3 regions of the Vibrio sp. QJM3NY_39 genome follow, and region 3 is predicted to be linked to each of the others. Evidence: predicted binding sites of a transcription regulator. Region 3 holds the regulator's gene; each other region holds the start of a gene.

Region 1 (10,815 bases), 1.4 Mb from region 3:
CCATATATAAAATATATCGCCATGCTTGAATCAAAACCTCTTCGACATTTTCTGGCTGTTGCGCAGTTTGGTAACTTCACTCAGGCCGCCAAAGCGCTGCACATCGCACAGCCTGCATTGAGTATTTCCATTAAAAAGCTAGAACAGACACTTGAGTTGATTTTATTCCGTCGTGGAGATAAATCCGTCACTTTAACGGAGGAGGGCAAAGTACTGTTTGAGCATGCGAAGCGAATCGCCCAGCAGTTTGATGATGCTCAGCTCGCGATGAATGAACTAAAGGGACTAGAAAAAGGTGAGGTTCGATTAGGCGCTCCAAGTATGATGGGCAGTTACTTTTTCCCCCAAGTCGTGATGGCATTTAAAAGCCAATACCCAAACCTAAAGTTGACCTTGATTGATGCTGGCACCGCATCGATTCGTGAAATGCTGTTAAACGGCGAACTCGATATTGGTGTAATTAATCATGAGAACGTCCCTGATGATTTGGAAACGGATCATCTGTTAAGTTCTGAGATGGTCGCCGTTGTCGGTAAGGAGCATCCGCTAGCACAACAGCCTTCGATGACCTTTGAAGAATTCTTTGCTCAAGAGTTGATCATGTTCAAATCGGGCTATTTCCACCGTGATTTTATCGATGCGACCTGTAAGAAGTACGATCTTGACATGACCATCGCGTTTGAAACCAACTTGCTCCCGATGATTCTTTCTATCGTTAAACAAGAGTTTGCGATCACCGCGCTGTTGAGCTTAGTGACAGAATATGAAAAAGACGTGATAGGCGTGCCATTTAAAGATCCTGTAAAACTGAATCTATCGTTGGCCTGGAGAAAGGAAGGGTATTTGTCGAAAGCCGACAGAACCTTTATTGATTTCGTTAAGCGATATGTGTGATTTAGTAAGATTTAAATAAACAAAGCCCGCACATCCTTGGTTGGATCTGCGGGCTTTGTTGTATAGAAGTATGACTGGCTCAAAACACGTTAGGTGTTCTTTGAGTTATACATCTTATCGAAGTTTTTCTGATTCCAGCCGACCATCACTTGGTCACCGATTTTCAGCACAGGGATAGAGCGAGCACCCATCGCCTGTAATTCTTTACGGCCACGCTGCATTTTTGCATTCGTTAGGCGATATTCAATTTTCTTCGAATCCAAATAGCGTTGTGCATCTTTACAGTGCGGGCATTTGTCTGCGACGTACAATACAACACGTTTCATTTTTACAATCTCTTTTTGAGTGTAGCTCTTGGTGAATCTCGCTAAAGTGTAACGAATCCTAGGTGATTAGAAAAGTGTGATCAGTTACACTATGCGGCTCAATTTTCAAGACCACAACATATTGTCGTGGTGTAACTTGTACGGTCTTTCAGCATGCATCCTTCTTTACGCTATATTCAAGGCTACCCGAAGCACATTCTCGACCCGGTAACTCAACTTGTTGAATCAGGTAAATTGGTGCCGTGGTTTGAAGCTCGCTACCCAAAGAATCATGAAATCAAAAGCGAGAAAGCCCTGTTTGACTATGCGATTGAGATTAAAAATCGCTACATGAAAAAAACGCCACCGATCAGTAAAGTGATTTACGACGGCAAGATACACCTAATTAATAATGCATTAGGTCTGCACTCTTACGTCGCGAAGAATCACGGTGGAAAGATCAAATCGAAGAACGAGATTCGTATCGCCAGTGTTTTTAAAAATGCACCAGAACCTTTGCTGAGAATGCTGGTGGTGCATGAACTGGCGCACATCAAAGAGAAAGAACACGACAAAGCCTTTTACCAACTATGCTGTCACATGGAGCCGGAATATCATCAACTTGAGTTAGATGCCCGTTTATTCATGATGTATTTAGACTTAAAGAAGTAGCCCAATGAGCCAATCACAAAATAGAACTACGCTAAGCCTGTCGAAAAACAGTACCTCATCAACAAAAACAAAAGACAACCAAGCTGATCAAGGTAACCGTAAGCACGGTGATATTAAGCCAAATGCAGGCAAGCCAAGCAGCGACAAGCGTATTTCTACAAAGAACACATCAGACCGCAAAAACAGTGCTCCCAAAGGTGCTGACAACAAAGCAAAGCGACCTTTTGCAAAAGATAACAAAGGTAAACCGGGTGCGAATAAAGGATCATCGAATAAGGGTTCTTTCAATAAAACTGCTTTTAACAAAAACGCAGCCCAGAAAAGACGCTCGGCTGAAAAACCTCAAGGTGGATTGCACCCAAGAAACCAACATACAGGTCGCTATAACTTCGAGTTATTGGTTGCAGCATTGCCTGAGCTAAAAGAACACCTGATCAAGAACCCGGTGGGCGAAGACACCATTAATTTCTCTGATCCATTAGCCGTTAAGCTACTTAACAAGGCTTTACTGGCGCATCACTATGGCGTTAAGCATTGGGATATTCCTGCTGGCTACTTGTGCCCGCCAATTCCTGGCCGTGCAGACTACATTCACAGAGTGGCAGATATCCTTAATAGCGATGGCCAAGGTGAACCTTATAATCATGCTTCTGTGAAAGCACTAGATATTGGTGTTGGTGCAAACTGTATTTACCCAATCATTGGTGCGACAGAGTATAAGTGGCGCTGGACAGGTACTGATGTCGATTCAGTCTCCATCAAAACAGCGAACTTCATTGCGGAAAGTAACCCTAATCTAAAAGGTAAGATTCGAGCTCGCCTGCAAGCCGACTCAGAATCTATCTTTAAGGGCGTGATTAAGGATAATGAACGTTACGATGTCACAATTTGTAACCCTCCATTCCATAGCTCTCTAGAAGAGGCGGAAAAGGGATCACAACGTAAACTGGATAACCTAGCGGCAAACCGTGCTAAGAAAGCCGGCCAGTCGTTCAAGCCAGAAACGAACAAGAAGCCAGTTAAGTTAGACAAATCAACTAAGCAAGAGAAACCAACCTTAAACTTTGGTGGCCAAAAGTCTGAACTTTGGTGTCCGGGTGGTGAAGCAGCTTTCATCATGAAAATGGCGAGAGAGAGCCAGCTTTTTGCTACTCAAGTATTGTGGTTTACGACATTGATTTCTAAGAAAGACAACGTTGATATGGTTCGTTCAGAGCTTGGCAAGCTGAGAGCTAAACAAGTAAAAGTGGTTGAGATGTCACAAGGCCAGAAGGTGAGTCGCTTTATCGCATGGACCTTTATGGACGACGAACAAAGACAAGAGTGGATTGCGCTTAAATAACAGACTGTACTTAGTTAAGATATTGAGCTGAAATTACTAACGGGCTTGTTGTTAACGCAACAAGCCCGTTTTTTATATCTATCGCAACGACTCTAAGCTTAGTTAGTCTTAAACGGAGAGCAGTTCGTCTAATTTACTTTGGTATTTCTGTTGAAGTGCACGGTTACCCGCCTTCTTTTCGAGTTCGACCAAGATTTGAAGCGATGGAATTTGATAGCCATAACGTTGGTGGAATTTGAATAAGCGGAGCCTAGCGTCATTGTATTCGGCCTCACTGACTTCAATTTTAGAAAGCTGTAGTACGGATCTAGCTCGATTTGGGTCGTGGTCAATCGCACGAGAGAAGTAGTATTTTGCTTGCTCGACCTCTCCGGCCTTAAACGCGCAGAATGCGGCATTTTCATAACTTGCAGAGACGAGATAATAATAGGGTTGGTCGATGGCACGGTTAAAGTATTTATCGGCTTGCTCGTATTCGCCCTGTTTACACAAGAATGTACCGTAGTTGTTCAATACATTGCCGTTTCTTGCGTCTAACCTCAGCGCTTTCTTATAGGCGTCTCTTGCTTCGTCAACTTCCCCAACTTGTTCGTAATAGTGCGCAATGGAAAGGCGAGCTCGATAGTAGCTAGGTGCGTGTTTGATGGCGAGTTCTAGGTTCTCACGTGCTCTCACCATATTCCCTTGTCCCATATAACCCAAACCTAATTCAATACGAGATTCAGACATCGCAATAGGGTCGCTTTCGATCTTTGGCGGTCCTTCAGTGACAGAAACACAACCGACCAACGAAAGAGAGGCGAGTAGTATCAGGTTCGATAACGAAAGGGGGCGGGATAACGAAATAGGTTTAGATAATAACGGCTTGGCGGGCATGTGAAGCTCCTTATGAACACCAACCCATCATATGAAATCAAACCTATTGAAGTGGTAAATCTATTATGGAATGCGACTCAAACACCATAAAAAAACCGTGTCCAATTTGGTGTTTTATCAACAACCTACTGAACACGGCTTTATGTGATTGTGAATCGGAAGAAAGAACTTAATCGTCTTTGGTAAAGTTGTCTTCGCTGAAGTGATCCAAATCGTAAGGCGTTTGTTGGTAAACGCAGTAGTTCAACCAGTTCGAGAATAGCAAGTGCCCATGACTACGCCAACTTGCGACAGGCTTATTATCTGGATTGTTGTTCGGGTAGTAGTTGATTGGAATCACGGGTTCCATACCTTCGCCTAAATCACGAACGTACTCACCGTGCAATGTATGCGCATCGTATTCAGGATGACCCGTTACAAACACGTTTCGCTTATCTTTGGTTGCCGCTAGGTATACGCCAGCCACATCAGAAGTCGCAAGAACATCAAGGTCGGTATGCTCGGCTAAGTATTCCTGAGAGAAATCTGCATAGCGAGAGTGCGGTGCTAAGAAGGTATCGTCAAAGCCACGCAGAAGCGGGTGGTAAGGGTGATGAATCTCGTGATTATAAACACCAGAAAGCTTCTCTTTACGAGTGCGCTTTGGCAAATCATACAGTAGTTTCAAACCAGCCTGAGCCGCCCAGCACACATACAAGGTTGAGGTCACGTGCTTGTTTGCCCATTCCATGATGGTTTTTAGGTGGTCCCAGTAAATCACATCTTCAAATTGAACCAAGCCAAGCGGTGCACCAGTGATGATCAATCCATCAAAGTTTCTCCCTTTGACCATTTCAAATTGGCGGTAGAAGTTATCAAGGTGTTCGGTCGGTGTGTTTTTGCTTGGTCGGTCATCAATGCGCAGCAGCTCTACATCCACTTGCAATGGACTGTTTGATAGTAGGCGTAAGAATTGAGTTTCAGTTTCAATCTTCTTCGGCATTAGGTTGAGGATCAAGACTCGAAGTGGACGAATTTCCTGCGTCGATGCTCTTGATAACGGCATCACGAAGATGTTTTCTTCGCGAAGAACATCAGATGCTGGCAATTGGTCTGGAATGCGAATAGGCAAAGCTTTCTCCCTAAGCTAGATATGTAGACGTCTATACATCTAAATCTATAGTAGTTTGGTACGCTTGTCGATATCCAAAATGGATAGATGTAAATTATTTGTGTTTTCTATCAGAAGCCACCTTCCGACGTCGAGGGAGTCTTATAATGTTTAACGACTACCCGAGTAATGCATAAGTGCTTGGTTCTGTTATGTAGAACTAGGCAGTTATCAGAGCAAGCGGTTAGCATTTACGATAAACTCATGTTTTCGAATTAGCCTGTAAAGTGACAGATGAAGTTAATACTCATTCGAGGGTTGCCCGGTTCTGGCAAGTCAACAAAAGCGAAAACCTACGATGCATTACATGTCGAAGCGGATATGTATTACGTGAATGAGCAAGGTGACTACTATTTTGATCCAAGGCAGTTACAGCAAGCTCATGAGTGGTGTCAAAACACGGCGGAAAACGGCTTGAAGCAAGGGTTAGATGTTGTAGTGTCGAATACCTTTATTAAGCATTGGGAAATGAAGGCTTACCGCCAACTTGCAAGAAAATACAAAGCTGACTTGATCATCGAAGTATGCCGAGAGCAATATGGCAGCATTCACGACATCGAACCGTCAGTGATTAAGCGCATGGCAAAAGATTGGCAAGAATAGCATCGTTCTTCCTCTGCTTGCGTGGCTGAATGGCAAATAGAATTAGATGAATAGAACAACTCCAAGGTAACGATTGAAATGGCAAAGCGCTCTGTTGTGGTCGACATGACATCATACGGGATCTACACAACGTGGGATTCCAAATCTAAAGACCTTCCAAAAATCCAAGAGTTCACCACCATTGTTGGTGCTGAAATCGACGTAGAGTTTGGCTATATCTTGAATATCAAGAAAGCCAAAGGTGAAAAGATCCGCTACTGCATCTATCACCCGGATATCACTACAGACAAGGGCGAAGTGCTCGAACCGTTCGATGGTGAAGAGCATGTCGGTAACAACGACTGGGATTTCTACTTAGGTGACACCATCTGGGCGCCAGTCTCGAACAAGCTAGGCAAGTGGCGCATGACCGTGGAGTTAAAAGGCAACATCATTGCCGATAAGACATTCGACCTTGTTGCAAAAGACGAAGGCCAATTCTGGAAGCGTAGGGGTTTTTAGACGAAATTTCTGGTAGACGTTAGCTTTAGGCTAAACGCAGACAATAAAAAGCCGAGTCACACGTCGTATGTGTACTCGGCTTTTTTCATTGTGCTAGATAGAAGTGACTACCTAACTAATGGATTAAATTATTGCGTTACGTAAGCCACAACAAATTCAGTGATTGCAACCATGTCTTTCACTGCAATGTATTCTTCAGTGGTGTGAACTTTCGCCATACCAGTAGAAAGGTTAACCGTTGTTAGACCTTTCGCGTTGAAGTTGTTCGCATCGCTACCGCCGCCAGTGCGTTTAGTATTTGCGGTTACGCCAAGCTTCTCAAACGCTGATTTGATAGAAAGAATATGCGGGTGATCGTCTGCAATCACGAATGCATCGTAAGCACTAGTAGATTCGATTTCTACTTCAGCGCCAAACTGTTTTGCACTCTCTTGGAATGTCGAGATCATGTGCTCAACTTGAGCCGTTAGCTTTTCGCCGTTTAGTGAACGTGCTTCAGCCACTACTTTAAGCTCTGGCATTACGATGTTGGTCGCTTGACCACCTTCAACAATACCGACGTTTGCCGTAGTTTCTTCATCGATACGAAGTAGGTTCATCTTAGTGATAGCGTCTGCAGCAACTTGAATGGCACTGATGCCTTCTTCTGGCGCTAAACCAGCGTGAGCAGGGCGACCTTTGATCTTCGCGACCATCTTCTGCTGACCCGGAGCTGCGTTTACGATGGTGCCAATTGGGCCGCCTGTATCAAGTACGATAGCGTGCTCAGATTGAATGTAAGACATATCGAAGTTCAAAGAGCCGAACAGACCACCTTCTTCGAATACAGTAAATGCAATTTCGATAGTCTTGTGCTCTTTGCCTTCAGCTTTGATGCAACGAACCGCTTCCATGATAGCAGCGATACCAGACTTGTCGTCGCCACCTAGAATCGTGTTGCCTTTTGAACGGATGATGCCGTCTTCGATGATTGGCTCAATACCGATGCCTGGCGTTACTGTGTCCATGTGGCAACTGAACACTGTGCTTCCTGGAAGAGTGCCATCTAGACGAGCGTATATGTTGAAACCGTTAGACACTTCTGTAGGGACAGCCAGTTTGTGAACTTCAAAGCCTAGTTCACCAAGTTGTTCAGCCAAAGCTTCAGCAATCGCTTTTTCATTACGAGATTCACTATCAATTTTCACTAGATTGCAGAAATGTTCTACAAGACGTTGTTCATTAATTTGGGTCATTGTTAATTCTCATTATGCTTCCGCTTGTTCTAAAGAAGCCGCGGAGGTAGGAACAGGAAAATTACTATAACGCCAATGAGGTAGATGATTATCTGAGTTAAATCAAGAAAGTTGCCTGATTATTCTAATTGATGAGAAAAAGCCAACTCAGATTCTCCAATGCGCAGGATTTTAATCTGTATATCTGTCGGGTATAATGTTTAACCGCTTTGAAAAAACGTCGATGAAATTGGAATGTAATCAATAATGGCACTGATAAATGAATAGAAACAATGTGTTAGGTTCATTCCTTTTAGTGGTGCTAATGAGTGTTGTGCTGGGGCTGTATTTGCTCTATCCAACTTATGACGATGATTTAAAGCACATTCGCCCTGAAAATCCGAGTGTTTATAGTCCAGAGAAAGAGTTATTACTCTCTCAATACGGAGCTACATTGATTGATATTCTCGATGTGTCTCGTGGTGATCCTAATCTAGCTGCCCAACAACTAGAGGCTCTGCGAGCTAAGTTCCCCCATCAAGATAAAGCCATCTATCGTGCCTATGAATTGATGATTTTGTCGAACCTCGCCCAACACAAGCTGGATACCAAAGCGGTTTCAGAATACGTCAGACAGATTAAAACACTCGCACAACACGAACATATGGGTTGGCTAAAGGCCCAATCTCTTGTTGAACTGGCGATCGAATACATCAGTAAGGGCGAGCTAGCGGAATCTGAAATCCAAATCAGAGCAGCGATAGATATCGCGGAATCACTCCACTATGAAGAGTTGTTGATTAAGGCCTATAACACGGCTGGTGTCATCAATAATATCCGCAATGACTTTCCTGAAGCTCAATATTTTTTCCATAAAGGCTTAGAGCTTGGCAAGAAGTACCCTCAACACATCTATAATAGTAAGTTAGTGTCAAATATGGCACTGCTTTATATCTATTTAGAAGACTGGCCTAAAGCGCTCAAGTTGATTAAAAGAGCTAAAAGACTCTATTACAAGAGTGGACTACTAGAAGCTTCTACCATCGGTGTGCTGCATGTAAATGAGTCTTTTGCTTATCTGCGCAGTGGTGATTTGGTTAAAGGCCGAGAGGCGTATCAAAGTGCGGCTAAGCTCAATGGCGATAATGTGAGTGAGCGATACAAAATCATCTTGTTGAAAGCAGAGAGTGATGTGTTGTTGGCGGAAAAGAACTTTGAGTTAGCACGGCAGGTCGCAAATTTGTGTCTCAGATATCCGGGAGTGGACAAATACACACTTCAACTGGGTCAGTGTTACTTAAACAGAGCCTTAGCAAATATCGGTTTGAACCGAGATAATTTTGTCTTTGCTGATCTTAAGCGATCGTCTGCAATGTTCGACGTTGTGGGTACTCGCAGTTGGAAAGTCCTCGGTTTAAGAACTCTTGCTGAATATTACGATTCGAGAGGCGACAGCGAAAACGCACTTCGTTACTTTAAACTCTACTACAAAGGTAACAAAGCGCTGTTGTTTGATAAGCGTCAGAGCGATATCTTTTTACTAGAGCAAGATTTCACCACGGCATCATTAGCCCAAGAAAATGAACTGCTTAACGCAGAAAAGGAGCTTGGTGAGCTGACGTTAGATAAGCAGCAGTTACGAAATCGAATTGTTGTCGCGTTGGGAATAATGGTGATGATCAGTGTCGCATTGTTGTTGATAAGGCTTCGCAGCATTCAAAGTAAAAATAAAGCGTTGGTTACCCAATCTACAACGTGTGCGCTAACGGGTTTATACAACCGACGCTATCTAGAGCAGTTGTTAACTCAGCCAATGACATTTAATACTTCACGGTTTGGAATCAGTTTAGTTATTTTAGATCTTGACCACTTTAAGCGCGTTAATGACACCTTTGGACATGATGTTGGTGATGAGGTATTGGTGGAAGTCGCAAGGCGAGTTAAACAACATTTGCTTCCGAATGACGTAGTGGCTCGCTGGGGCGGTGAAGAATTTGTCCTGTTGCTATCTGGATCCGTCGATCCTGAACAACAATTGAACGCAATTCGTTTAGGCATTGCTGAAACGCCAATTGATACGCACTCCGGTTCTTTAGACCTCACCACATCGATAGGGGCGTCGATTGGTATTGCTCATGAGCAACTCAATCAAGATACTTACAAGAAGTACCTCAAAGCCGCGGATGATGCATTATATCAAGCGAAGGAGTCGGGTAGGAATCAAGTCATCATCGCTGAAAGTTAATCGCTAATCAGGAAACAAAAAGCCATTCTGATCTTCGTGAGATAAGAATGGCTTCTGGAACACTCTGAGATCGCTAATATCAAAATTTGAGTGAGAAGTGGGGTTTACTTAGCGATATGTCGAGTTTATTTATATCAACATTTTCTAAATGAGTTATTTAGCGGCACCTTGCAGCATTTCAACCAGTTCGCCCTCTGTAGCCGGTTCTCTTGCCAGCTCAATCACCGCGGAAGCACCGCCTTTTAACATATAAGCTCGAGTTCCGCAGTGGTCATAGTGGAACCATTTACCGTCTACACATACGTCCGTATAACATCTTGGGTCTTGTTTGAGTTCCATATCAATTTCCTTATTAACATTTGCCTAACGTTTTTCAGACTAGTTGATCACAAATTTAGGTAAATTGATCTAAATCAATCTAGAGTGTAATTGATGATTTGATTATCAAATAGGAGAGGTGTGTCTAGCGTATGAGCGACCTCTTGTTGATTACAGCATTCAAAGGTCGTGATTCTGGTTGGCAACTCTCGCTCTTTTGCTTGCCACGTGAGGCTTTTCTACATACGCTAGCCACTCTCTTAATCCCTATACAGACGTGATTGTGTTGGAAAATGACTAATATCTTTATCGTTGTAATTGTTCTGGTTGTGTTCTTTTACTTTATCCAAAAGTATCTAGTGAAGCATGACGACACCAAAGATCATGCTTATCAGAAAAAAGGATCGTTGATGTCGGCGCAACAGGCGACATTTTATAACGCACTTAAATCCGCGGTGGGTAACCATGGCGAAGTGTTTGCCAAGGTCAGCATGTCGAACGTTCTTGTTCCTGCTAAGGCGAACAACAAGAAGAATTGGTTTATCGCCAACAACAAAATCTCACGTAGCTACTTTGATTTTGTCGTGTGCGACCCGCGAACGTTAGAGCCCCGCGTGATCATCGAACTTGATAACGGCAAAGAGCTCAACAAGGGAAAGGCCGATCGAGAAAAGCTACTGATCCACGTGTGTAAA
Region 2 (10,815 bases), 1.2 Mb from region 3:
GAGTAGAGCCTCGTGGCTTGTTCGAATTAGAACTTCTGCACCTTTTATCTTACCTTTTTCGATATCATAAACAGGCATATAGGTTAGATAGAACCCGTTAGATTTAATCGCATCTTTCAAGTCTTCATTAATTTGAGTATGACGCTTTATTTCTCTATCCATCTCTTTTGAGTAGAATTGATAATGGTTTCTTCCCGCGACATTTTTGCAGGCATACATCGCTGAATCAGCATTGTTAACCAGTTCGGTGACAGAGTTAGCATCATCAGGGTAAACGGAAATACCGACACTGACCCCAATATCAAATTGAGTACCATCCACCTCGAAGCCGTCCTCAAAGAGAGAGAGAATTCGATGGGCAAATTCGGTAAGTATATCTAAGTCGTCCAATCCACCAACTATGATGGCAAATTCATCCCCAGATAGCCTGGCGAACTCAAGCTCAGAGATAGTTAGATTTCCCCACTCAAAATCAACAAAGCTGTCGACAAGGCGTTCTGAAAACACTACGAATAAGTGGTCACCAACATGATGTCCGTACTTGTCATTTACGTGTTTAAAGTTATCAATATCAAAGTAGATAACGGCGCACTTTGTATCTGTTTCGGTGCAGCTATTCATTATACGCGTGATATCTAAATTGAATTTTTTCCTATTTGGTAAGCCCGTCAGAGAGTCTCTTTTTGCCAGATCATCGAGATCAGTAATCAAATTAATGTACTTATTGGTGAGGATGGAGACTTCGTCGTTACTTTTGGAACGCTCTATGTAGACTAAGCCATCATGATTTACGGACTCCACTTTCTTAGTCAGTCTCTCCACTGGCTTAATGATTTGTTTTACGATAAGCCACTTTAGTAGTAAGAAAGTGACAGCCGTTACTAACAAAACAATAACAGCGTAAAGAAGTTGAAAGGGTTTATACAACTTATTGAGGTGTATTTGAGATAGGCAAATTTTGATAGACCATAAGTCATGTATTAACTGAAAACCTAATTCATAGTCTGGCAAGGTAATATCTTTTGTCTGTTCTTCGTTACCCAGCGAGTACGAGGTAGAATTAGGTCTGAGTATCAGTTGAGCGTCAGGACCGAGCCTACTTTTCACAGACGCTTGAAATTCATCGTAGTGCCTGATTTTTGAGCGAACCACTGCAGTAAGTAATGTCTGCCCATAAGAAAAGGTTGGGACAGTAAAACTCTGCTCAGGTGTAAATGTTTTTACAACTAAAAATTCAGGGCCTTCAACACCATCGTTCAGTTTGTAGGTAGAAGCGTTAACGTGAGCCACACCTTTCAAATCTAATGCTTGTTGAATCGTAGCAAGGTGATCCGTCACAACCGTATCAGCAGAGTATTTTGCAAATGGATCCGACGTATTAAAGTAGATAAGCTCTTTGCCATTAATATCCACTAGAGCAAAGCTCTCGATCGTACTGTGATTGAGCTTTAATTGATTGATATAAGCCGTTAGCTCTTTCTCCGTGTAATATTGAGCAGTGTCATCATATATTTCAATAAGATACTTTTGAATGTAGTAGTTCTCTAGACTCATTCTAATCGCAGAATCGAGCTCTCTAAGCGCTTCATTAAGCTCATGAGAGATATGAGTAAGTTCACTTTGTAATTGTTCCGATAGCGACGAGTTCAGTTGCATTTTTTGACTGGTATACGAAAACACTCCGGCGATGGAGAAAATTACCACCATAACAGGGAGCAGAATATAATTGATCTTTAGCGACAGTTTCATTTTTTTGTTTTATATCTTTGGTTATGAATAACAAAGAGTATTTGGCTTCTCAGGTCTGAAGCTTCTTTGCTTAGTGTCTTATAGGTAAACGATGAACCGTTGTCTAATCCCGTTGGGAACAACTCTTCATCTAACAGATAATCATCAGATGCTAAGCCCAAGACGTGTCTGTTCGAGCTTGCGAACCACATCTCTTCTGCATTTAATGCCGATCTTTCAGGTGTGTTAATAAAGTTAAGGAACTCTATCGACGCTTTGCTAATAGGCCTGTCTTTATGGACACTAAAGCATTCATGCCACATCAAAGTACCTTCTTGAGGAATGGTATAGATCCAATCATCTTGCTCTGTATACGACGCTATTTGTTCTTTTTCTCCTGAATAGATAACGGCAACTTCCATTTTAGAGCCAGATTTTTTATCTAGAGCGTAGCCAATAGCCGCTCTTATCACTAATAGCTGTTCACGGACCTTCATTAACAGTTTGTACGCTTGTGCCAATTCGACTTCATTTTCGGTCATAGGATCGAACCCTAACGCCAATAATGCGATTGCAATGGTATCTACATCGTCATCAGGAATCACAACAGTTTGAGGATGCTCTAATGCGTAGTCGAAAACGTCCATCCAAGAGGTTATACCTTCGGTAGCTCTTGAAGACCGAAATGCGACCCCCATGGTACCATTAGCGTACGGAATGCCATTCACCCCGCAAGCTCTGCGAGACTCCTCTGTAAAGTTTGAATTACCTTCCTTCAAAGTATTAGACAAATCCCCTAAGGTGCCTGATTTGCCCAGTTCGCCAATGGTTTGCCCATCAATGATAAACAAATCATAGGCTAGGGCTTTACCTGAATACACCACAGCATCACGCAACATTTCATTTTCAAAATAAACTTGAGAAACAGTATGACCGTATTGTTCTTCAAACTCTTCTATCAGAATGTCAGAGATATAGTCTTCCCAAGTGAAAATTTTTAGCTCTTCGGCAAAACACCTAACGGATAAAAAAATAGTACACGTTAGAGTAAAACAAGTTAAAAAACGCATCAGATACCTATTACTAATTGTTTTCGATGGTGTTTAACCATGACGTTGGTTTTGGTCTTATTTATCAAACATAAGCGTAATTGTGCCTCATCATTCAATATATTAGTGAGATGTATATTAGATATCGTGCAAATAGTTGATTTGTGGGACTAGAGTAGACATAGAGAATTGAAAGTGTAAAACATCGTTAAACGTTATTTTTCATATTGGATCAAATCGGAGCATGTTCTTTACTACAAAATCAAAATCAAAATCAAAATCAAAATCAAAATCAAACTCAAACATCACCAACTTGCAACTCCACGTCGACAGTTTGCTTTGAGAAAAAGTACTGAAATTCCAGTAGCTCGATCTTCCACGGAGTCATTACGTTAATGCGGAATGGGGCAAAACATTTGTTGGTGCAGTTCAGGGATGATGAAGTTCAGCCTCTAGCGCCCCATAAACCCAAACAACAGCGTCACAGATTTATCTCACGGGAAGCTTAGTCTTTGTTTTTACCTCACCGAAGGCGAAGCTGGATTCAATAGACGCAATATTGGGTAGGCGGGTTAATTGCCCCGTAGATAAAATTAAGGCCTCGCGTGTGCGAAGCCTTTTTGTTTGTATCGAGCGGGAGTAGCAAAAGCCTCTTGAGGTTTTACTTGTCTAAATTGTGCTTAATTATCTGTTTTACCACACCATCCATCGTCTTTGAGCTAATCTCCGGCTTCAAATACAAGGAATGATACTCAACTCCTGTTCGGTCTATATAGGCGGCTTGTAAGCCAGCAGATAACGCACCATGAGTGTCCCAATCGTGAGTAGCGACAAGACGAAGGTTATCGACAGGCTCTTGTAAAGTTTCTGCTGCAAATTTATACACGTCTGAATTTGGTTTGAAACTGCCTGTTTCTTCAACAGAAATGACGGTGTCGAAATAATCTTCTAAGCCCGAGTTCTTGATTTGAGAAGTGATAAGGTCGAGGGATGAGTTAGAAAACGCGACTGTTTTAAAACCACTTTTACGCAACTTATGTAAAGACTCTTTGATATCAGTGTGCGGTGGTAGATTGGCAAAGGAAGTTAATAAGGCATCTTTGCTTTCCACCGTTAAATCACATTTGTACCGCTGTGCAATAGCGTCGAGCGCTGCATTCGCTAATTCAGAAAAAGTAGATTTTACGTTTGTTGCGATGCAAACCGTTGAGGAGTGTAAAAGCTTTGAAAACCAGAGCGATAATGCATCCTCACTGCCAAACACCGCTTTAAATTTAGGCTGTAATGACTCCAAATTTAAAACCGTTTCGTTTATATCAAACAGTATCACTTCTTTTTTCATGCGAAGAACCCAGAATTAATTGAATTTCATACTTACATAATCCGCTCTCATCACACCGTTTTCAACCTCGATTTAAGTAACTTAAGCTTTGCTTCTAATTTGAAAAGGGGCAGGAATGAGTCAGTGATGAACACGTCAACTCAATCTGGCTTTGCTTAATGTCTGGCGTTGCTTAATGAGTAACAGGCAACGCCAAATCTAAGGTGACTTTCTTGGTCTAATTTGCGGCTTCTATGGTGCCTTTGAAAGTGCTGTTTAAAAAGTCATTGATCTCTTGAGAGTGGTAAATTGAGATGATCTTTTTATACGTTTCATTATTTTTGTCTTCTTCTCGCGCCGCCACAACCATCACGGCTAAAGGTGCGTCTTTTTGTTCTAAGTAAATGCCTTGTTTCTTAGGATCGAGTCCAGCCGACATTACATAGTTCATGGTAATTACAGCAGCATCTACATCGTCAAGAGAGCGAGGGAGCTGAGCGGCATCCACTTCAACAAATCGAATGTTCTTCGGGTTGTTAACAATATCGTTTAAAGATGCGTTGAAACCAGCGTTGTCTTTTAAAGAAATCAGTCCAGCATCTTCAAGTAGTAATAGCCCACGCCCACCATTCGTTGGGTCGTTTGGAATCGCGATTCGTGCGTTATCAGGGATAGAGTCAAGCGAAGTGTACTTGTTCGAGTAAACGCCCATACGCATCAAAATTGAACGTCCGATAGAAACTAACTGGCTATCGTGATTGGCATTAAAGTTGTCGAGAAATGGCTGATGTTGGTAACTATTGAGTTGAATACTTCCATCGTCCAATGCTGCGTTAGGGGTGATGTAGTCTGAGAATTCGACGAGTTCAATGTTAATCCCTTGCTTTGCTGCTTCTTTGGCGACTGCCTGTACAACTTGTGCATGTGGGCCAACTGTCGCCCCAATCTTGATGACAGCCTCGTCTTTTTTTCCACATCCTGTTACGCCGAATACGAAAGCTAATGCCAACAGGGATGCTGTGATTTTTTTGTAGCTGTTCATGATAACTCCATTTAATTAACCAAAAGACATGTAGGTGTCTGGATGTCTATATTATCTATTTATGCGATCGGGTCAATAGGTTTGTTAGAAGCAAAGCTAGATTGATATTAAGCAGCTAGGTGTACTTAATACCAGAATGTCGACACCCCAAACCTATCTGTAGGGCAAGCCCATATAGCGTTGAGAAAACAAAGGCCTCGCACGTATGAGGCCTTTTGGGTTTCGTTGAATAAGGTATAGGGCAGTAACTTGGAATTTAAAGAAAACGGGTTCGGTAAAGCTGCCTATTAAGAAAGCTTTTTATTAAAGAACTCAAGTGTACGTGCCCACGCTAACTCTGCTTCTTCTTCAGCATATCGACCTGTTGAATCGTTATGGAAGCCATGATTCACACCGTCATAGATGTAAGCGGTGTAGTCTGCCTCAATCTCTTTGAGTTCAGCTTCATACTCTGGCCAAGTTGCATTCACACGTTTGTCGATTCCCGCAAATTGGATGAGCAATGGCCCTTTAACATTCTTTCTTAAATCTGGTGCGGCAGGAGTACCATAAAACGGAACGCCCGCATCCAGTTGTTCTGGCATTACCGCCGCCAACATATTTACGATATAGCCACCGAAGCAAAATCCGACTGCGCCTAGCTTACCGTTACTTTTTTCATGAGATTTCAAAAAGTTTGCAGCGGCGATAAAGTCTTCTTCGATTTTCTCTCTGGATAATGATTTTTGCATTGCTCGACCTTCATCATCATTACCTGGATACCCACCAAGCGAATAGAGTGCATCAGGTGCAAACGCAATAAACCCCGCGGCTGCGAGTCGTCTTGCCACATCCTTTATATATGGGTTTAAGCCTCTATTTTCATGAACAACTAAGACAACTGGCGCATTATCCGCTAACTCTTTTGGTTCCACTAAATAACCACGGCCTTCTCCGTATCCTTTAGGTGAAGGAAATGTCTCGTAGGTTGCTGTGATGGAAGGATCATTGAAAGAGACTTGCTCTGCCTGCGCATAATTAGGGATCAGTGCAGAAGTTAGCGTTGTCATGGTTAAGCCAAGTACAGCCAACCCAGATAGACGAGCCATAAATTCTCTGCGATCAATCAGACCGTGCGCATATTCGTCGTACCAATCAAATGCTTCTTGAGGGATAGATCGAGTTGGATCTGATTGAGACTCGGTACTTTGATTCATAACTTTTCCTTGTTGTGAGTTGTTTTACCAATCAACTATAGTGGAAATTTCAATATATTTGAACGATCGCTCAATATCTTTTAGGCTATTTGTTATATCAAAGTACAAAAATTAGATGACAGTCAGATAAACGATCACTTCGAATCGATTCCCATGTCTTAGGTTTGTTTGACGGAATCAATCTACACAAGGTTTAGGTATGCGATTAAGTCAGTGAAGTTGGGTGGTGACTATTATTTGTTTTTGGGGAGGGTCTAGTTCTAAATTGACCTTTAAGAGCTAGGCATATTTACGGTCAATAGGGCAGAATGTTTCAATACAAACCGCTTGATTTTACTCTGGTATAATCTTTCCTTATAAGGGAAGCCATAGCGTTATTAGAACCGTTTTGATGAGAGATAAAAAATAGATGTTAAGACTTTTGCGTCAGATAGAAAAATGGAAACTTGCATCGTTTAGTTTACTCATGCTCATTGCCGCATTTTTTATCTACAACCAGATCGGTAATCGTATTTCCCGTGTCGATGAGGCAACATTTTTGATCGGGCAACTGAATACTGTCTTGGATGCAGCGGAGCAATATTCTCATGACAATGGCTCTTTACCTCCAATTACTTCCGATACCGACACGAACTTCGGCTACTTAAACATCAATCACTTAATTGAAAATCCGGGCTTATCAACATGGCAAGGGCCGTACCTACCTTATGGCGATACATGGATAGGTGGTGATCAGTACATCGATCACCCAGATTACATAGCAACGCAATTACTGCTTAAGGAAAAGGGCAGCCAATGGGCACGAGGAAGCTCCGAGACAGGTTGTGAATCGTCGTCAGCAACCTGTTCTCTTGCGGCTTGTATATGGTTGGTACCAACAAAAGTGGCACAAGAAATTAATCAGATTATCGACGGCAACACGGATATAGAAAGTTCGAATACGACCGGAAAAGTACGTTACGACAAAGCTTTTGGCGGTGCACTTATCTGTATGATTGGAGATGACTATCCAATGTCTTCTGCACAGTCAAACTAAGTCGTTTCTAATTATCTCACTGGCAGCTTCGTTTTTGTTTTTACCTGACCGAAGGCGAAACTGGATTCGATAGAAGCTATATTGGGTAGGCGGGTTAATTGTTTGCGGATGAATTGTTCATAGCTTTTGAGCGATTCACTGACCACATGCAAAAGGTAGTCGTGATTGCTTGTCATCAGAAAGCACTCTAATACTTCATCTATCACTTCAATGTGTTGTTCAAAGTCGCGCATATTCTCTTCAGTTGGCTTTTCAAGTTTCACCAACACAAACACATTCACAGGCAAGCCGCATGCTTCTTGGTCGACACTAGCGTGATAGCCGCGAATAATCCCTTGTTTCTCTAATGAGCGAACTCGACGCAAACAAGGAGAGGGTGAAAGTGCCACGCGATCGGCCAACTCTTGATTGGTGAGCCGAGCGTTGCTTTGCAGTTCAGCCAGTATTTTCTTATCGATCTCGTCCATTAGCATAATCCATCAATATCGAATTTAGTTTGGCAATATTATTGCTCAAAGTGTATGTCTTACTTCGCAAATAGCAATTTTTAACATCTGCCCAAAACTAAAATTAAAGGAGGAATAACAAGCATGGAATGACTTAGGAATTATGAATACTTCAACTCAACTTAGCCCGCTGCGTAAAACCACCAAACACGAACAAGCAGAAGCTCTTGCCATTGAGCAGGCAAAACACTTTGGTATCGACCCAAATAGTGATTACGGCGTCACACTGATTGAACTGGCGGCGACATTGTATAAAGCCAATACCAAGACGCATGACCTTTGGGCGTTAACCGTTGATGGGCTTTCAGAGCTTGACAAGAGTGACCGAATCGCTTGGTTTAACGCTAAACGCTTTCTGTCATTCCAGATCGCTAAGATCCTCGACAATCTGCAAAACCCAATGCGTGCCACTTACCAATCCATTGCCACCAATAACGGTAATTTTGCGTCTAAAGGCGCGTATCCTATCTTCGATAATGTTGCCGCTATTTTCTCTGCCAGCCCTGTTATTACACGTACAGCGACGTATTTGTTTGCTTGTACAGAATGGATTGAAGATGCGTTCAACGGTAAAGAGCCGCTGCACGATATTTACTCTCGTCTTCTCAATCCTACATCGATTTCACTGGCTAATCACATGGTTGATATTGAGGCAGGTTCTAGAGCCAACGAGTATCTCGCATGGAACTTTAACTCGGGGATGGCGGCTATTGATGGGTTGTTAAGCCACTTGCTTGGGCATGAAGACATTGTCTTGGCTTCACGCAATATCTATGGCGGTTCTTACCAGCTGTTGGAAGATTGGTTTGGCAAGCCTTCGAACCTGAATGTCGCGGTAGAGTGGGTCGATGGTTACTCTGGTGATGAGTTTGCGACTCGCCTAGATGAGGTTGCCGATAAATACGCTGATCGCCTCGCTGCGGGTAAGAAAATCTACGTTTACCTAGAGTCACCGTGTAACCCGCATGGATATGTGTTGGATGTTGCTAGTATCAGCAAAGCTGGTCACGTTCGTGGTTGGGATGTGATTGTCGACTCAACAGTAGGTACGCCATTGTTGCACCCAGTACTAAAACGCGATGATGTTATGGAAAGGCCAGATTATGTCATTCACTCTTACACCAAAGAACTGGCGGGTTCCGGCACCACAACGGCTGGGGTAGTCATCGGTCGTAACGAGACCATGTTTGTGCCAAAAGGAGAAGAGGTCACCTGTAACAAACCTAACGGCGATGTGGCCACCATTCCATGGAACGAAACGCTGTTTTGGAATGTGTAATTAAGGGCGCATTCCTAGACGCAGACAAAGCGTTCGAAGTGCTCAATGGTATGAAAACCTATGAGATGCGCGTGGTGCAGAAAACCATTAATACTCTGACTCTCGCGAAGATCTTCGATGCTCACCCAGACATCAATGTGTCGTGCCCAGCTTTGCCAGATAGTGATAACTATGAACACTGCCAGAACAACATGTACTTGGGGTTACCTGCAGCGCTGTTTACCATAGACATGGAAGGCAACGGCGATCGGGCGCCAATCAATCGAGATGGGTTTAAACAGTTCTTCGACATGCTTGAGCCCGCAATCGGCATGCAAGTGAGTTTAGGGCAAACCAATACGGTGGCACTGTGCCCGACACTGGCTACGCATTCTGAACTCAGCGACGAGGCGCTCAATGAAGCAGGCATCAAACCGACCACAATGCGTATCTCTATCGGCTTGGAAGATCCTCGAATGTTCATTGCTCACATTATCGAGGCAGCCAAATTGTCAATCGACCGCAAACACGCAGACTTCTCATCGAGTTTCCCTAGTGGTAACAGTATCGATGAAATCTATATGCAAACCTATATGGATGTACATCAGAGGTTTGTGAAGAGCTTGCCGAAGTTCAGTCAGCTTACTCAGTAACTTAGGTCAGTAAGCTAAGCTGGCAATAAAGGTTAGCAAGAAAAGTCAGTGAAGTAGGGTAACTGTAACCGTTAGAGTGCAGTTATAATCACTAGATAGAAAAACTAAGGCCGCACGCGAGGCCTTAGTTTTAGAAAGCTCTCACTGTGTAGTTTCATCGAGTGCTATTTAATTGGTGCTTGGAAAGCGACTCTGTTGATGACCTATTACTGGGCGAATACTGAATAACAAAGAGCAAGAGCTCTAGAAAAGGAATGATTTTCGTAAAAAGTAAAATTATTCGATTAAGATAGCGTTTAAGATCATATGGTTATGGTTTTTTTGGGTATTGTCATTCTACGTATTTTCAACATGAATGAATTATGAACGCTACTTTCATCCGCGATTAATACCACCTCCTGCATAGTACACCCATCAAAACAAACTATGACTCCTTAGAGGTTCTTATGAAAAACGTACTTATTGCTACTACACTGGTTCTGGCTTCAGGCTTAGCAACAGCAAACACTTTACCAGCAACGGGCGGATTTAGTGGCCCGACGGCTAGCGCTCCTGTTACGGTTGCTCAAGTCCTAGAAGCAAGAGATGATACCCAAGTTCAGGTGACGGGTAACATTGTGCACTCTTTGGGAGATGACGAGTACAAGTTTACTGATGGCAAAAACACAATTGTGATCGAAGTAGAGGATGAAGCTTGGGCTGGTTTGACGATTGCTCCAAATGACAAGATAACGATTGTTGGCAACGTTGAAAAAGATAGCTGGGAAGAGGCAACAATTGAAGTCGATAGAATTGCGATTGGTAGCTAAATCGAGTGAATGCAGTAGTAACTGAAGCGATAACTTAAACCTCAAAGGAGCTCATTGTGGCTCCTTTAAAGTTTTATAACTATGACAAATAGAGAGCATGTATTTACTTTGTGTTATTGCTCATAACTCATAGCTAAGTGCCATACCCGTCCAACATTAATTCAGTAAACAGTCTCCGTCTCTAATAAAGCTAGATTCTTAGGTAATAGACTGAATT
Region 3 (10,815 bases):
CAAAGAAGCAGACAAGCCACTTTCTAGATATTCACCCTTCACATCCAACACTTTATTGGTGGTCGGCAGCGCGACACCCGCACGTGAGGTCAGGGTGAGGTAACTGTATTTACCGATCTGAGCGTTGTGCAGCGTTTCAAAGGCCGGAGTCGCCGAGCCTAACACAACCGGAATCTGTGCTTTATGAGCACGCATGATCGCGACATCACGAGCGTGGTAGCGTAGGCTATCTTGCTGCTTATAAGAGGCGTCGTGCTCTTCATCGACAATGATAATTCCCAGATCAGCGAACGGCGTGAACAGAGCCGAGCGCGTACCAATCACAATGCCCGCTATTTTGTCACGTGCTGATAACCAAGCATTCAATCGTTCAGAATCGTTTAACCCAGAGTGAATCACCTCAACAGGCACATTAAAACGACGCTTAAAGCGATTAATCGTTTGTGGAGTGAGGCCTATTTCCGGTACCAAGACTAATGCTTGTTTACCTTGCTCGAGAATCGGCTTGATCATATTGAGGTAGACTTCGGTTTTACCTGAGCCGGTAACCCCCTCTAGCAAGAAGCAACTAAAATCGGTTTGGCTATTTACTGTCGCAATCGCGATCGCTTGTTCAGCATTGAGCTTCGGCTTGTCTTGTTCGTTTTCAAGTTCAACGGGCCACGGCTGGCGCTTTGGCTTTTTCTCTACCGACTCAATCCAACCTTTCTCTTCCAAAGTCTTAAGCACCGCGCTGCCTACTTCCTCGTCAATGAACTCTTGATGAGGAACAGGGCCGTGTTCAAGCATGTGCATCACTTTGGCTTGCTTAACCGCACGACCAAAGCCTTGCATCAGTTGATCTCTGCCTGATGGGGTCAATTGCCACTCGACAAGCGTTGCGAAGTCGGCAGCTTTGCCTTTTCGTAAAGCGCTTGGTAGAGCATTAGCCAAGGTTTCACCCAGTGGATACTGATAGAACTGGCTGCACCATACCAAGAGTGAGTAGACCGATTCTGGCCAAACAGGTTGGTTGTCTAATAAGGCTTTAATGGGCTTGAGCTTGTCTAGATCGAATTCAGATTCGTTAACCAGAGCTGTAACAATACCTGTTAAGGTTTGTCGTCCAAAAGGCACAGAGACTCGTCCACCAATAATCGGGAATAGGTGGTTAGGAATCTTGTAATCGAACTGCTTGTCTAGTGGAACAGGCAGTGCCACGCGGGCAATCATTGGACGCATAAAGGGACAGCTTTATCTGAGTTGACGAGAGCGAACAGTCTAATGGATAAGGGCGTTAAATTCGAGGAGCAGTTTGGATGAGAGTATCGAGTTAACGCAGGAAGATAACGAGAGCCCGAAATCTCAGGCCGACAAAGGAAATAAAAGAGGCTATTGGTGAAAAATGTATCAAATCAGTTGATCCTGCCTTATAGATTCATTACTATACTGCGCCTTAAAGGTATGGCTTTATCGCAGTTTAGTGATGCAGCGGTGTCTTTATTTTATTTTTTAACTACGTGTGGTGTACGGCTTAGAATCGTATAGCGACACGGCCTACTTGAGGTTATCCCATGAAAACTGGTATCCACCCAGAATACAAAGCAGTTTCTGCAACTTGTTCTTGCGGCAACACATTTGAGTTCAACTCAACGCTTGCAAAAGAATCTATCCACCTAGACGTATGTGACAAATGTCACCCATTCTACACTGGTAAGCAACGTATCGTAGATACTGGCGGCCGTGTTGATCGCTTCAACAAGCGTTTCGGTGCTCTTTCTAGCAAGAAGTAATTCTCGCTATTTAGACATAAAAAGGACACTTCGGTGTCCTTTTTTGTTGCCTGAAATTTAAGAAAATGCTGAATCATATTCAACCATCAACTTCTCGAAAACGACAGGCAAACCGCTTGAGTTTTGTTTCATAACTTACACCCAATACTCCATTCTCGAAATCCGCTCGAAAGTTCAACAAGCGACAGTAATTTCAACTGCTCACTGGTCTTATTAGTAGTGAAATCTCGTTTTTTAATGAGACAGAGGCTTTAACCACCTAGGAACTTTGAAGTACATCTATTAACATGAACAAGATCCCCCAAATAATAATATCCTAGGAACCTACACCTATGTCTGAAGACAGCCGCCAAGATCAATCCTCTCAAGCGTTATCGCCTCAAGAACAATTCCGTCAGCAAGCTCTTGATTACCATGAGTTCCCAATTCCAGGCAAAATAGCCGTAGCACTGACGAAGCCTGCAAACTCTGCAGAAGACCTAGCACTTGCATACAGCCCAGGCGTGGCTGAGCCTGTTCGCGAGATCGCACAGAACGTTGATAACGTTTATAAGTACACAGGTAAAGGCAACATGGTTGCAGTTATCTCTAACGGTACAGCGATTCTTGGTCTAGGTAACCTTGGCCCTATTGCTTCTAAACCTGTTATGGAAGGTAAAGCGCTACTGTTTAAGCGTTTTGCTGGTTTAGATTCTATCGATATTGAAGTGAAACACCGCACAATCGATGAGTTCGTTGATACGGTTGCGAATATCGCAGATACATTCGGCGGTATTAACCTAGAAGACATCAAAGCACCTGACTGTTTTGAGATTGAGCGTCGCCTGATTGAGCGTTGTGATGTCCCTGTTTTTCACGATGACCAACACGGTACAGCGATTGTAACGGCTGCAGGTATGCTGAACGCGATTGAGCTTCAAGGTAAGAAGCTTGAAGAGTGTAAGATCGTTTGTTTAGGTGCTGGCGCAGCGGCGGTTGCTTGTATGGAACTGCTGATCAAGTGTGGCGCTCAGCGTGAGAAGATTTACATGCTTGACCGTAAAGGTGTAATCCACACTCGTCGTGAAGACCTGAATGAATACAAAGCGCTATTCGCAAATAACACGGACAAGCGCACGCTTGAAGATGTTATCGAAGGCGCTGACTTGTTCTTGGGCGTATCTGGTCCTAATCTGTTACCAGCTAAAGCACTTACGCTGATGGCTGATAAGCCAGTTGTGTTTGCATGTTCAAACCCAGATCCAGAGATCAAGCCAGAGCTTGCTCATGAAGTTCGTTCTGACCTTATCATGGGTACAGGCCGTAGCGATTACCCGAACCAAGTAAACAACGTACTTTGTTTCCCATTCATTTTCCGTGGTGCGCTTGATGTACGTGCGAGCGAAATCAATGATGAGATGAAGCTGGCTGCGGTTAAAGCGATTCGTGAACTAGCGAAAGAAGAAGTTCCGGCTGAAGTACTCGCTGCTGCAGGTGAGACTGCACTGGAGTTTGGTAAAGGCTACATCATTCCTAAGCCAATGGACCCACGTCTACTTCCTCGCGTAGCAAAAGCGGTTGCAGTAGCGGCCGTTGAATCTGGCGTAGCTCGTATTGAGATGCCTGCTAACTATATGGCTTAATGGCTTAATGGCTTAATAGCTTAATAGCTTAATAGCGGTTGCTCTATTGAGCGAAAAAGAATAATAAAAAACCGACTCATAGGAGTCGGTTTTTTTATGTCTATCATTCACTGAGCAGCTACCGGTAACGTAGTGGGTGATGCGACAAATAAGGTTCAGCTATAGCGAATCAATATTGAAGGCAGTGACTGAGTTGTTTTTATTCTTCGTCAAACGCTTCGAATTCGATACCCATCTCTGTCATCAGCTTTTTCACTTCAGTCGGGATGTCGTCTGGACGGTCTTTACGGAGATCTTCATCCGTTGGCAGTGGTTGGCCTGTGTACGCATGTAGAAAGGCTTCGCACAGTAGCTCACTGTTTGTTGCATGGCGTAGGTTATTAATCTGGCGGCGAGTGCGCTCGTCAGTAAGAACCTTTAACACTTTTAGAGGGATAGAAACTGTAATTTTTTTTACTTGTTCGCTTTTCTTTCCATGCTCAGCATATGGGCTTATGTATTCACCATTCCAGTCGGCCATTGCGTACCTTCATCACTTTAGTTGTTAGAATAAATTAATAGTGGTGATTTTAGCGGGATTTACCGCCATAAGCAAAGACATATAGACGTCCAGAAGTGTTGACGTCTCACATTTATGAAAGTAAAGTGAATAACATATATCTAACACAGCCGCAGAATGCCGACAAGCCGCTGTGATTCTCAGACGCAAAACTTGTAAGGAAGCACCTATGAGCAGCCGGAAGCCAGCAACAATCGCAGTACGTACTGGTATCGAGTCAGACACGCAACACCATGCCGTTGTCCCACCCATTTATCTTTCGACTAACTATGGGTTTCCCGCTTTTGGTGAAGTGCCAAAGTACGATTACACCCGTTCTGGTAACCCAAATCGTGGTTTATTAGAAACGGCATTGTTTGAGCTTGAATCTGGCAAAGGTGCAGTGGTGACTAACTGCGGCACTTCGGCACTTAACTTGTGGGTATCCGCTTTCTTAGGCGGTGATGATCTTATTATCGCACCACACGACTGCTACGGTGGTACTTACCGCCTGTTTAATACCCGCTCGTTAAAAGGTGACTTCAAGGTTTTGTTCGTTGATCAATCGGATCAAGCAGCGTTGGATGCGGCGATCGCGCTCAAGCCAAAGTTGATCTTAATAGAAACGCCATCGAACCCGTTGGTTCGTGTGGTTGATATTGCAGAGACTTGCCGTAAAGCGAAAGAGGTAGGTGCTCTGGTTGCTGTCGATAACACGTTTTTGACGCCTGTGTTCCAAAAGCCTTTAGAGCTGGGTGCTGATTTTGTTATCCACTCAACCACCAAATACATCAACGGACACTCAGATGTTATTGGTGGCGTTGTAGTGACGAAAACTGAAGAGCACGCTGAAGAGCTTGCATGGTGGGGCAACTGTATTGGTGCGACCGGCACACCATTTGATAGTTACATGACTCTACGTGGTATTCGTACGCTAGGTGCGCGTATGCGTGTTCACGAAGAGAGTTCACGTGAAATTCTGACGGCGCTGCAACAACAAGATCTGGTGGGCACTATTTACCACCCAAGCCTTCCTGAACACCCAGGTCACGAGATCGCGAAGAAACAGCAGTTGGGCTTTGGTTCCATGTTGAGCTTTGAGTTTGCGGGCTCTTTTGAAGCACTTAAATATTTTGTAGATAAGTTAGAGTTATTTTCTTTGGCTGAATCACTGGGTGGTGTTGAAAGCCTGATTTGTCACCCTGCGTCGATGACTCACCGTGCGATGGGCGAAGAAGCATTGGCAGAAGCGGGTGTTTCTCAACAATTACTGCGCCTTTCTGTTGGCCTTGAAGATGCGGAAGACCTAATCGACGATCTCAAGCAAGCGTTTGAAAAAACACAACGCTTTATTGCTGAAGGGGAGGCTTAATAATGGCAACCTTTCGCCAGCTACATAAATTTGGTGGCAGCAGTTTAGCGAACCCTGAATGTTACCAACGCGTGGTCAACATTCTTAGAGAATACTCATCAGCGACGGATTTGGTGGTGGTATCGGCCGCAGGCAAAACAACCAACCGCTTAATTGAGTTTGTCGAAGCGCTCGACAAAGATGGTCGTATTGCTCATGAATGCCTGCAAACCCTTCGTCAGTTTCAACTTGAACTGATTGAGGCTCTGCTTGAAGGTGAAGCCGCCTCGCAACTAACGGCAACCATCCAACAAGAATTTACCGCTTTGGGTGAGCTAACGGCTCCCTTGAGTGAAGCACAAAAAGCACAAGTACTGGGTCATGGTGAGGTTTGGTCTTCACGTTTGTTGGCGACGTTGTTGTGCCAGCATGACTTACAAGCAGTTGCTCAAGATGCACGTGCCTTTTTACGTGCAGAAGCGGGTGCTCAACCTGAAGTTGACCGTGCACGCTCTTATCCTCTGATTAAAGAAGCCTTGGCGCAGCATGCACATTGTCGCGTGGTAATTACTGGCTTTATGGCTCAGAACTGCGAAGGCGAAACGGTGCTGCTTGGGCGTAACGGTTCGGATTACTCTGCAACTGTTATTGGTGCTCTAGCTGAAGTTGAACGCGTGACAATCTGGAGTGATGTGGCGGGCGTATACAGCGCAGATCCTCGTTTGGTTTCGGATGCGTGTTTATTACCTCTGCTTCGCCTTGATGAAGCCAGTGAATTAGCTCGTCTTGCGGCTCCAGTGCTACACAGTCGAACGCTACAGCCTGTCGCTCAAAGTGCCATGGATCTCAGCTTGCGCTGCAGCTACCAGCCGGAGGCAGGCTCTACACAGATAGAGCGAGTACTGGCATCGGGGCGTGGTGCAAAAATCATTACCTCTTTGGATGAAGTTCTTATCGTGCAACTGACCTTTGGTCACGGCCATGATTTCGACCGTCTGGAGAGTGAAGTCCTTGAAGGGCTTAAGCGTGCTCAATTAGAGCCGCTTGCTTATGAATTAGAACCAGATCAACACTGCTTGCGCCTTGCTTACACGGAAGAGATCGCTGGTGGTGCATTAGAATATCTACAAGACCACGCGATTGAAGCTGAGATTAAACTGAAAGAAGGTTTTTCTCTGATTGCTGCTGTGGGGGCGGGTGTGACTAAGAACCCGAACCATTGCTACGGTTTCTACCAACAGCTCAAGAGCTCGCCAGTGGAGTTCATCTCAGAAGCGAGCTCAGGCTTAAGCTTGGTGGCCGTGATTCGTAAGAGTGAAACATCAAGCCTAGTGAAAGGCATTCACTCTCAACTGTTCCAAGCTCAGAAGCGTGTTGCGATTGCCTTGTGTGGTAAGGGTAACATTGGCTCAAGTTGGTTAAGCCTGTTTTCCGAGCAAAAAGCGGAACTTGAAAAGCGTCGTGGGATGAACTTTGAATTGGTTGCGGTGGTTGATAGCCAAACCTATTGGTTCGACGATCAAGGCATTGATGCGACTTCAGTTGGTAAACGTTTTGATGATGAAGCGATTGCCAACAATGGTAACGACTGGCTAGAGCGTTTAGGTTCTATTCAGGGTTACGATGAAGCAGTAGTACTCGATGTCACTGCTAGCCCAGTGCTTGCTGCAAAGTATCTGCAAATTGCACAACAAGGTATCCACCTGATCTCGGCTAACAAGGTGGCAGGATCTGCATCGAGCGAGTATTACCATCAGGTACAAGATGCTTTCGCTAAGATCAGCCGTCATTGGTTGTACAACGCGACAGTGGGTGCAGGCTTACCTATCAACCACACAGTACGAGACCTGCGTGAGAGCGGTGACGATATCATTGCGCTGTCTGGTATTTTCTCTGGCACTTTATCTTGGTTGTTTCAACAGTTTGATGGCACGGTGCCATTCAGCGAGCTGGTTGATTTAGCGTGGCAACAAGGCCTGACGGAACCGGACCCGCGTGCTGACCTAGATGGCTCAGACGTGATGCGTAAACTGGTGATTCTGGCGCGTGAATCCGGTTTGGATATCGAACCTGAAAACGTAAAAGTGGAATCGCTCGTACCTGCAGAGCTGCAAGATCTATCAGTGGATGACTTCTTCGATAAAGCTTCTGTTCTAAGCGAAGAGTTAGCTGAGCGTTTGGAAAAAGCGCACTCTCAACAAAAGGTTCTACGTTACGTAGCGCGTTTGGAGAAGAATGGTAAAGCAACCGTAGGCGTTGAAGCACTATCGAAAGAGCACGCACTGGCGAACTTACTGCCCTGCGATAATATCTTTGCGATTGAGAGTAAATGGTACAAAGATAATCCATTAGTTATCCGTGGCCCAGGTGCAGGACGTGAAGTCACTGCTGGTGCAATTCAATCTGACTTAAACAGAATGTCTAGCCTGTTTTGATTTTCAGATCGGTTGGTTTAGTGTCTAAATAGCATACTATTCACTAAGATAAATAAGGCTGAAAGCACGATGTGTTTGTCAGCCTTTTTTCTACATTATTTCTGCTTTGCGACCCATCTAACGACTTGAGTTTTACTCACGATCTACTTGAGAAAAATTCATAATGGATCTGTTGACATTAAATCGTATTCAATACATTCTACAGACATATAGACGTCTAAACGTCGTTTAAGGATTTGAGTTTTAGTGGTTGCTTTTGCCACAGGGAGAGTAAGATGGGATACACACACGCTAGTCATATCGACGCTTTAAATCAGAATATCGCTGAGCTTTCTGACAACATCAATGTGTCATTTGAGTTTTTTCCACCAAGCAGTGAGAAGATGGAAGAGACCTTGTGGAACTCTGTTCACCGTCTTAAAACACTTCAACCAAAATTTGTATCGGTAACTTACGGTGCAAACTCGGGCGAACGTGACCGTACCCACTCAATCATTAAAGAAATTAAGAACCAAACTGGCCTAGTGGCAGCGCCACACCTAACGTGTATTGATGCGAGTCGCGAAGAGCTGATTCAAATTGCCGACGATTACTGGGCGAATGGTATCGAGAGTATTGTTGCGCTGCGTGGTGACATTCCAGCAGGCGGCGGCGCGCCAGAGATGTACGCATCTGATCTAGTCGAGCTACTTAAATCTCGCCACGATTTTGATATCTCAGTAGCGGCATTCCCTGAGGTTCACCCTGAAGCAAAAAGCGCTCAATCTGATCTTATTAACCTAAAGCGTAAAGTGGATGCGGGCGCGAACCGTGCTATTACGCAATTCTTCTTCGATGTAGAAAGCTACCTACGTTTCCGTGACCGTTGTGTAGCGGCAGGTGTGGATGTTGAGATTGTACCGGGTATCTTGCCAGTCTCTAACTTCAAGCAAGCGTCTCGTTTCGCTGCGATGAATAACGTAAAAGTACCGGGCTGGATGGCGAAGCAATTCGAAGGCTTGGATGATGATCCAACGACCCGCCAGTTAGTCGGTGCGAGCCAAGCGATCGATATGGTTCGTACGCTGAGCCGTGAAGGTGTGAAAGACTTCCACTTCTACACGCTAAACCGTGCAGAAATGACCTACGCACTTTGCCATACTCTAGGTGTTCGCCCACAAGTTGCTGCGCTGTAATTAAGCTTCAGCCTTGTTAAAGCGCTATTTGCTGTAAATCTCAAGTCCGATAGATACAAAAAAGGCTTGGACTCTAAGAGTTCAAGCCTTTTGCTTTTCTAGCGTCTAGCTTAACTTAAGCAAGAGCACCAAGTTCAAGCAGTACTTCGTCCGCCCAAACAATCCATGCTTCACGGATAAGTAGGTTACGACGAAGCGTTAAACGCTCAAGGCGTGCTTGCTTGTCTAGTGTAGATGGCGTTGCGTAGTACGCTGCTTCAATTTCTTTGTAGTGAGAAACCAGTTTGCGAGACTCTTCAACTAGCTCAGCAAGTTGTACACGGTAAGCGTCAGCAGGTTGTACAGCACAAGCCATTAGCTTAGCTGAGAACTCGTCACGAACGGTTGGGTGTGCAGTTGGTTGTTCAAACCATTCACCTAGCGCGCTGCGGCCTGCGTCAGTGATAGAGTAAACTTTACGATCAGGTTTGCCTTCTTGAGGCTCAAGCACGCAAGTTACCTGGTCGTTCTGAGCCATTTTATTTAGCTCGCGGTAAACTTGTTGGTGGCTAGCTTTCCAGAAGTAACCAATGCTTGAAGAGAATTCTTTTGTGATATCGTAACCAGTAGCATCGCGTGTACTTAAAACGGTTAGAATTACGTGTGGTAATGACATGTCTGAAATCCAAATGGTAAACAGTAAACAAATACTTAGACAACAAGTGTGCTTCTAATGGCACGTTATATTGGTTATGTCTAAGTAGCACCAACTCGGCGGTTGGTTATGTCACCTTACAAAGCCGTTTATCACCTAGGTTGACCAGTTTATAGGTCAAGTTGCTGCAGATTATTTTTTTGGAGTGTTTCCGCAGCGGAGCAGTAGTATATCTAAATAATAAGCATAAAGTAGAATACATGGACAAAATAACCCAAAAAACTGACAAAATACTTACTAGTGGTTATCTGGTGAAATAAAAAGGCCACACATGGCGACCTTTTGTTCTCTTTGTAGATGTAAATGCTGATTAAGTTATAGTAGGAATCACTAATTAACCAGTATTTCGCATACCTGCTGCAATACCTGCAATCGTCACCATTAGTGCTTCTTCTAGCTCTGCTGGTGGTGTTTCACACTTACGAGTACGGTAAAGCAGTTCTGCTTGAAGCATGTTTAGTGGCTCAACATAGATGTTACGTAGACGAATTGACTCAAGTCCCCAAGGGTCACTCTGCATCAGGTTCTCGTTGTTCTCTACATTTAGTACCGCTTTGATGTCTTTTTGCAGCTGTTCACGCAGTAACTCACCTAATGGCAGTAGTTCTTTATCAACAAGACGCTGGTCGTAGTACTTCGCAATTTCCATGTTGCACTTAGAGTACACCATTTCCAACATACCTAGACGAGTAGAGAAGAATGGCCATTCACGACACATCTCTTCAAGTAGCGCTTGATGGCCTTGATCGACTGAGTATTGGATAGCTTCACCTGCACCTAACCATGCTGGAAGTACCAAACGGTTTTGGCTCCAAGAGAAGATCCATGGAATCGCACGTAAGCTTTCTACGCCACCGTTCGGGTTACGTTTTGCTGGGCGAGAACCGAGTGGCAGTTTGCCGAGCTCTAGCTCTGGTGTCGCTTGACGGAAGTAAGGTACAAATTTCTCTTCGCCACGAACTACGTTGCGGTAAGCCTCACAAGAAACTTGAGAAAGCACTTCCATTAGGTCGCGCCACTCTTGCTTTGGTTCTGGTGGCGGCAGAAGGTTCGCTTCTAGAATCGCACTTGCGTACAGATTGAAACTGTTTACGGCAACATCTGGTAAGCCAAGCTTAAAGCGGATCATCTCGCCTTGTTCTGTTACACGTAAGCCGCCTTTCAAGCTCTTAGGTGGCTGAGAAAGTAGGGCTGCGTGCGCTGGAGCACCACCACGACCAACCGTACC

Evidence for each region. Region 3 encodes MetJ, which represses methionine synthesis genes. Its sites were predicted from a motif close to TTAGACNTNTANANGTCTAA; they were not measured.
Region 1: metA (homoserine O-acetyltransferase MetA) is a predicted target of MetJ. The motif match lies at 5,224-5,243, and genes of this name have one in related genera.
Region 2: AC3CHU_RS06745 (MetQ/NlpA family ABC transporter substrate-binding protein) is a predicted target of MetJ. The motif match lies at 5,171-5,190, and genes of this name have one in related genera.

What each region holds. Positions count from the first base shown of each region.
Region 1 covers NZ_CM173505.1:1,607,198-1,618,012, forward strand. Annotated here, with positions in the region: gene AC3CHU_RS07270 (LysR family transcriptional regulator) at 22-894, shown strand; gene AC3CHU_RS07275 (glutaredoxin family protein) at 984-1,220, opposite strand; gene AC3CHU_RS07280 (YgjP-like metallopeptidase domain-containing protein) at 1,374-1,871, shown strand; gene rlmF (23S rRNA (adenine(1618)-N(6))-methyltransferase RlmF) at 1,876-3,213, shown strand; gene pilW (type IV pilus biogenesis/stability protein PilW) at 3,322-4,089, opposite strand; gene metA (homoserine O-acetyltransferase MetA) at 4,259-5,200, opposite strand; gene AC3CHU_RS07300 (ATP-binding protein) at 5,474-5,842, shown strand; gene AC3CHU_RS07305 (DUF3859 domain-containing protein) at 5,921-6,343, shown strand; gene AC3CHU_RS07310 (M20/M25/M40 family metallo-hydrolase) at 6,472-7,578, opposite strand; gene AC3CHU_RS07315 (GGDEF domain-containing protein) at 7,838-9,802, shown strand; gene AC3CHU_RS07320 (hypothetical protein) at 9,956-10,141, opposite strand; gene AC3CHU_RS07325 (DUF2726 domain-containing protein) at 10,414-10,815, shown strand, end outside.
Region 2 covers NZ_CM173505.1:1,494,068-1,504,882, forward strand. Annotated here, with positions in the region: gene AC3CHU_RS06725 (putative bifunctional diguanylate cyclase/phosphodiesterase) at 1-1,749, opposite strand, end outside; gene AC3CHU_RS06730 (polyamine ABC transporter substrate-binding protein) at 1,746-2,798, opposite strand; partial or broken gene AC3CHU_RS06735 (Lrp/AsnC family transcriptional regulator) at 3,267-3,356, opposite strand; gene AC3CHU_RS06740 (haloacid dehalogenase type II) at 3,439-4,119, opposite strand; gene AC3CHU_RS06745 (MetQ/NlpA family ABC transporter substrate-binding protein) at 4,337-5,140, opposite strand; gene AC3CHU_RS06750 (dienelactone hydrolase family protein) at 5,428-6,336, opposite strand; gene AC3CHU_RS06755 (type II secretion system protein) at 6,746-7,372, shown strand; gene AC3CHU_RS06760 (Lrp/AsnC family transcriptional regulator) at 7,384-7,839, opposite strand; partial or broken gene AC3CHU_RS06765 (PLP-dependent transferase) at 7,982-9,789, shown strand; gene AC3CHU_RS06770 (NirD/YgiW/YdeI family stress tolerance protein) at 10,236-10,598, shown strand.
Region 3 covers NZ_CM173505.1:249,654-260,468, forward strand. Annotated here, with positions in the region: gene priA (primosomal protein N') at 1-1,221, opposite strand, end outside; gene rpmE (50S ribosomal protein L31) at 1,554-1,772, shown strand; gene AC3CHU_RS01150 (malic enzyme-like NAD(P)-binding protein) at 2,105-3,394, shown strand; gene metJ (met regulon transcriptional regulator MetJ) at 3,594-3,914, opposite strand; gene AC3CHU_RS01160 (O-succinylhomoserine (thiol)-lyase) at 4,123-5,304, shown strand; gene AC3CHU_RS01165 (bifunctional aspartate kinase/homoserine dehydrogenase II) at 5,307-7,718, shown strand; gene metF (methylenetetrahydrofolate reductase) at 7,994-8,893, shown strand; gene AC3CHU_RS01175 (PadR family transcriptional regulator) at 9,009-9,548, opposite strand; gene ppc (phosphoenolpyruvate carboxylase) at 9,922-10,815, opposite strand, start outside.